2 linked regions of the Desulforapulum autotrophicum HRM2 genome follow. The protein of the gene in region 1 interacts with the protein of each later gene in a pairwise test. Links are inferred from orthologs where the notes say so. Each region holds a gene or a part of one and is shown in the gene's direction. Other genes may lie near its edges.

Evidence for each region.
Region 2: the proteins of serC (region 1) and selB interact in binary tests that used the Escherichia coli proteins (3 or more experiments, as listed by UniProt). The link is inferred for Desulforapulum autotrophicum HRM2 from one-to-one orthologs.

What each region holds. Positions count from the first base shown.
Region 1 is NC_012108.1:4,013,794-4,016,859, forward strand. What follows is about bases 168-3,020. They hold serC (3-phosphoserine/phosphohydroxythreonine transaminase), read left to right. Parts: upstream 168-977; coding sequence 978-2,063; downstream 2,064-3,020. Other genes in these bases: HRM2_RS17535 (peptide chain release factor 3), read left to right, coding at 168-938; serA (phosphoglycerate dehydrogenase), read left to right, coding at 2,066-3,020. In the rest of the region: more of HRM2_RS17535, read left to right, coding at 1-167; more of serA, read left to right, coding at 3,021-3,066. UniProt on the Escherichia coli protein: Catalyzes the reversible conversion of 3-phosphohydroxypyruvate to phosphoserine and of 3-hydroxy-2-oxo-4-phosphonooxybutanoate to phosphohydroxythreonine. Is involved in both pyridoxine and serine biosynthesis.
Region 2 is NC_012108.1:3,728,462-3,731,624, forward strand. What follows is about bases 173-3,122. They hold selB (selenocysteine-specific translation elongation factor), read left to right. Parts: upstream 173-662; coding sequence 663-2,582; downstream 2,583-3,122. Other genes in these bases: HRM2_RS16270 (DMT family transporter), read left to right, coding at 173-273; HRM2_RS27140 (hypothetical protein), read left to right, coding at 471-647; HRM2_RS16280 (nitroreductase), read left to right, coding at 2,620-3,122. In the rest of the region: more of HRM2_RS16270, read left to right, coding at 1-172; more of HRM2_RS16280, read left to right, coding at 3,123-3,163. UniProt on the Escherichia coli protein: Translation factor necessary for the incorporation of selenocysteine into proteins. It probably replaces EF-Tu for the insertion of selenocysteine directed by the UGA codon. SelB binds GTP and GDP.

The sequences.
Region 1 (3,066 bases):
AACTCGGATCCCAGGCCCGGGAACTCAGGGATGACATTGCGCTGATCCAGGGCGCCGCCGACCCCTTTGACAGGGAGTACTACCTCAAGGGAAGCCAGACCCCGGTCTTTTTTGGATCTGCCATCAACAACTTCGGGGTAAAAGAGATGCTCGACGCCTTTGTTGAGATGGCACCCCCACCGGGCAAAAGAAAAACCGCAACCCGCACCGTATCCCCGGATGAAACGGCATTTTCAGGTTTCACCTTTAAAATACAGGCCAACATGGACCCTGCCCACAGGGACAGGATCGCCTTTTTCAGAATCTGTTCGGGCAAATTCACCCGGGGCATGCGAGTTCGCCACCACAGAATCGGCAAGGAAATCATCCTGTCCAACGCCACCATCTTCATGGCCCAGGAACGAAACAATGTGGATGAAGCATTTCCCGGAGACATCATCGGCATTCACAACCACGGCACCATCAAGATCGGCGACACCTTTACCGACAAGGAGCCATTAAAGTTCCTGGGTATTCCAAGCTTTGCCCCGGAGCACTTCAGGCGGGTGATCCTCAAGGACCCCCTCAAGACAAAGTCCCTTCAAAAAGGATTGCTCCAGCTTGCTGAAGAGGGAACCATCCAGGTATTCCGCCCCAGCATCAGCAACGACTACATCCTTGGCGCCGTGGGTGCCCTGCAGTTTGACGTAACCATGGCAAGACTCAAGGCCGAGTACAGCGTATCTGCCGGGTACGAACCCGTGGACCTTTCCGTGGCCCGCTGGGTCACCTGTACAGACAGCGAAATTTTCAAACGATTTACAAGGGAAAACCAGTCAAGCCTTGCCATTGACTCTGAAGGCTGGACCACATTTCTTACCACAAGCGAGTACCAGCTTGGATTTGCCGTTGAAGCGTGGCCGGACATCAACTTTCACAAAACCCGTGAATACAACTAGGACAGTCAACAATAACGCCAGCAAATAAAGGAGAGCACCATGATCGACAATCGAATCTTCAACTTCAATGCAGGACCCGCAGCCCTTCCCCTTCCGGTTCTTCAGGAGATCCAATCCTCGTTCCTCAATTTCGACGGTTCAGGCATGTCCATCATCGAAATAAGCCATAGATCCTCCTGGTTTGACGCAGTGATCAACGATGCCGTTGAAAGGACAAAAAGACTTCTTGGCCTTGACGATGGATTCCATGTACTGTTTGTCCAGGGCGGTGCCAGCCTCCAGTTTGCCATGGCTCCCATGAACTTCTTAACCAATGGCCGGTCCGCCGATTATATCAACACCGGCACCTGGTCCACCAAGGCCATTAACGAGGCAAAGATTCTCCATAAAAATTATTCCGTTGTGGCATCCTCGGAAGACAAAAATTTTTCCTACATTCCAAAGGATATCTCGTTTAACAAGGATGCCGCCTATGTGCACATCACCAGCAACAACACCATCAAGGGAACCCAGTGGCACGCCTTTCCCGACACCAACGGAGTGCCCATTGTGGCGGACATGTCATCAGACTTTATGAGCCGGCCCCTTGACATGGACAAATTCGGCATGGTTTATGCCGGCGCCCAGAAAAACATCGGCCCGTCGGGCGTATGCATGGTCATTCTCAAAAAGGAGATGCTCGATCTTGCCACGGATGAGATTCCCACAATGCTGCGCTATGCCACCTATGCGTCAAAGAACTCCATGTACAACACCCCCCCCTGCTTTGGCATCTATACCATCCAGCTGGTTCTCAAATGGCTGGAAGAGACTGTGGGAGGCCTTGAGAAAATGGAGGCCCACAACATTGCCAAGGGAAAAATGCTCTACGATTTCATCAACAACAGCGACTTTTACCGGACAACGGCTGCCCCTGACAGCCAGTCTCTCATGAACGTCACCTTCCGCCTGCCCACGGAAGAGCTTGAAAAAACGTTTGTTGAAAAGGCCACGGCCAGAGGTCTTGGTGGTCTAAAGGGGCATAGGTCCGTTGGTGGCTGCAGGGCATCCCTCTACAATGCAACCACCATGGAGGCAGTTGAGGCTCTTGTCAATTTCATGCAGACCTTTGAACGGGAGAATTAACGATGAAAGTACTGATCAGCGACAAAATGGACCAGGCCGGAATTGATATTTTCAAGAATGAAGAGGGCATTGACGTTGACGTGATCACGGGGCTCTCCCCCCAGGAACTCAAGGAGATCATCGGAGATTACCATGCCCTTGCCATCAGAAGCGCCACAAAGGTGACAAAGGATATTTTGGATGCAGCAACCCACCTCAAGGTCGTGGGAAGGGCCGGCATCGGCCTTGATAATGTGGATATTCCCGAGGCCACACGCCACGGGGTTGCCGTGATGAACACCCCCGGGGGCAACACGGTCACAACGGCTGAGCACGCCATATCCATGATGATGGCCCTGACAAGAAACATTCCCAGGGGCACGGCCACCCTTAAAAAGGGCCTGTGGGAAAAAAAGAACCTCCAGGGCCGGGAGCTGTTCAACAAGACCCTTGGCGTCATCGGGTTCGGCAACATCGGCTCCATCGTGGCAAGACTTGCCCAGGGCCTTAAGATGCAGGTGGTCATCTTTGATCCCAACATCTCAGCCGACCACATTGAAAAAGCCGGCTTTGAAAGCGTAACCCTGGAAGAGCTCTACCAGCGAAGTGACTACATCACCATCCATGTGCCAAAAATCGAAGCCACCACCCATCTGCTCGACAAACAGGCTTTTTCCATGATGAAAACCGGGGTGATGATCATCAACTGCGCAAGGGGCGGCATCATCGAAGAAAAAGACCTCTATGACGCCATCGTATCCAAAAAAGTGGCAGGGGCAGCCCTTGACGTGTTTGAAAAAGAGCCGCCCAAGGACAACCCCCTCCTGACCCTTGACGAGGTTATTGCCACACCCCATCTTGGCGCATCCACCAAAGAGGCCCAGACCAATGTGGCCGTGGCCGTGGCCAACCAGATCATTGCCTATCTGAAACGAGACACCATCATCAATGCCGTGAACGTGCCTTCGGTCACGGGCGAACTTCTGACAAAACTCAAACCCTACCTTTTTCTTGCCGAAAAAAT
Region 2 (3,163 bases), 290 kb from region 1 along the record:
ATCTTCCAGCGGCAGATGGGCCTTGTCATCCGAGCGTTCGCAGCCGCTCCTTTGACCCTCCTGGGGGGTGGTCTGGTGATGCTGCTCTCCTTTGTCTCGTTTCGAATGGGACTTCAGGAGGCCTACGCCAGCTACGCATCGGCCCTGCGCCAGATCAGCACCATTTTCAGCCTTGCCATTGGCTACCTTGTGTTCCGGGAGGTCCTGACCGTGGGAAGAACCATCAGTGCCTGCCTCATTGTTGCAGGCGCCGTTCTCATCAAAGTGGGATGACTAACCGGGAACTTAACCCGGTTTATAAGGGGTGGCCCTGATTCCACAAGATTCCTCGTTTAATTTCATGCCAACGCTGGAAACCCGAGGCGGTTCATAAAGGGTACCCTGGCCCACGGGGAATTTGATATTGACCATTGACCAAAGTTTGACTATGATTTCCCCCTATCACCCCTTAATAAGGATGCAAAACAAACATGAACAATTTCTACATATTTATTGTAAGACTAATACTCGGGCTTGTGTTTGGAGTTTTAATTGCCAGAATCTTCAGGCCTGACTGGAGCATCTTTGCAGGTGCCCTCACGGGCATCGGACTGGTAGGTGCTGCTTATCTTATGGAAATGATCAAAAAACGCAAACCCAAAAAGTAAACAGGAGCCCTGACCTTGAACCAGATCATACTAGGCACCGCAGGCCACATTGACCATGGAAAAACCAGCCTGATCCGGGCGTTAACCGGCATTGAAACCGATCGCCTTAAAGAGGAAAAGGAGCGAGGTATCACCATTGAGCTGGGATTTGCCTCCATCACCCTGCCCAACGGCGAGATTGTCGGCATCGTGGATGTTCCGGGCCATGAACGGTTCATAAAAAACATGGTGGCAGGGGCCAGCGGCATCGATCTTGTGGCCATGGCAATTGCCGCAGACGAGGCCGTCATGCCCCAGACCCGGGAGCACATGGAAATCTGTACCCTCATGGGCATTAAATACGGGTTCATTGCCCTTACCAAGATAGATCTGGTGGACGAAGAGCTCATGGAACTTGCCATTGAGGATATCCAGGAGTTCACCCGGGGAACCTTTCTCGAGGATGCCCCCATTGTTCCGGTCTCGTCGACCACGGGCCAGGGCCTTGATCTGTTCCGCACCACCCTTGACCGCATCTGTCATCAAATTCCGGAACGGCCCTTTTCGCCGATATTCCGCCTGCCAGTGGACCGGGTTTTCTCCATGAAAGGCTTTGGCACGGTCATTACCGGCACCCTTGCGTCGGGCAAAATCGATACCGGAGAAAACATCATGATTTTCCCGTCACGGATCACCTCCAAGGTGCGGGGCATCCAGGTCCACGGACAAAGCGTTGACACGGTTGCAGCAGGCACCCGGACGGCCATCAATTTCCAGGGGCTGGACAAGGAGGCGATCAACCGGGGGGATGTTCTGTCGACCCCGGACACCCTGCACCCCAGCCACATGGTGGATGCAGAACTTATCTACCTTGCGACCAACCCGAAACCGGCCAAGGCAAGAACCCGCATACGCTTCCATTCCGGAACCAGCGAAATTCTCGGCAACCTGGTGCTCCTGGACAGGGAAGAACTGCAACCGGGAGATACAGCCTGTGTCCAGATCCGCCTGGAATCCCCAGTATGCTGTCTCAAGGGGGACCGATTTGTCCTCAGAAGCTACTCACCCATCAAGACCCTTGGTGGGGGTCAGGTCTTAAACCCCATGCCCAAAAAACACAAACTCTTTGACGAAAAAATCATCCAGGGACTATCCCGCCTGATCTCAAGCAGCGATGAGGAGACCCTCTCGTTCTTCATAGAAGAAAGCGGATTCCAGGGAGCTCCCTTTTCCGACCTGAGGCTGATGACCCATATTTCAGATAAAAAGCTCGACACAGTGCTTCAGAAAATGCTTGCCAATCGAACCGTTGTCCTGGCCGACAAGGACCGGCGCATCTTTGTGCATGGCAAGATGTTCGACCTGCTTGCGGCCCAGATGGAAGAAAAACTTGCCGAATACCACCGGAACAACCCCCTGAAAGAAGGAATGCCCAAGCAGGAGCTCAAATCTAAATTCAGGGCGCTGAGGGACAAGGATTCAAAACTGTTTCCCCTTGTAATTGCGAGGCTTGCCAAGGACGGCAAGGTTGAACAGGAGCAGAATACGGTCAGGCTTGCCACCCATGAGGTGGCCCTTGAAATCGACCAGGAAGAGGTCAAACAGAAAATTGCCGCCATCTACCAAAATGCCGGGCTTACCCCGCCCTTTTTCAGAACCATCTGCACAGACCTGGACGTGGACCAGAAAAATGCCACGGATGTCCTCCACATGCTCATCGACGAGAAAATCCTTGTCAAGACCAAGGACGACCTCTACTTTGACGCCCGGGAGATTGAGAAGCTTGAAACGGCCCTTGTGACGGTTCTCAAGGAAAAGGGAGAAATAACCACCCCTGAATTCAAGGATATGACAAATATATCCAGAAAATATGTGATTCCTTTGATCGAATATTTTGACTCGATCAACCTGACCATCCGCGTTGGTGACACAAGGCAACTCAGGAAAAAAAACTGATGGTTTAAATGATTTTAAATACAAGGATTGATCCACCATGACAATGAGTGCCCTATTGAAACAAAGGGGTTCAGTTCGCAGTTTTCTGGACCGACCCGTACCCCGGGAAACCCTGGTCAACATATTTACCACGGCCCAGTTAGCCCCCTCCAACTGCAATGTCCAGCCCTGGCAGGTTTATGTTGTTTCAGGAGCAAAAAAAGACGAACTCAAGGACAGGTTGGTCAAGGCGGTGATGACCGGCATGGAGCCAAATCCCGATTTTGACTGGCGGGTCAAATACAGGGGCATCCACCGGGATCGCCAGTTTGGATCGGCAAACGCCCTTTATTCGTCAATGGGAATTGACCGCAAGGACAAACAGGCCAGGATGCTTGCCATGCTGCGCAACTGGACCTTTTTTGACGCCCCCCATGCCCTGTTTTTAACCATGGAGCGCTATCTTAACATCATGGGGGCCGTTGATATGGGCATCTATGCCCAGACACTTGCCCTGATCATGGAAGAACACGGCATTTCAAGCTGTTTCCAGGGTGCCCTGGGTCAGTTTCCTGATCCTGTGAGGAACTTTTTAAACATCC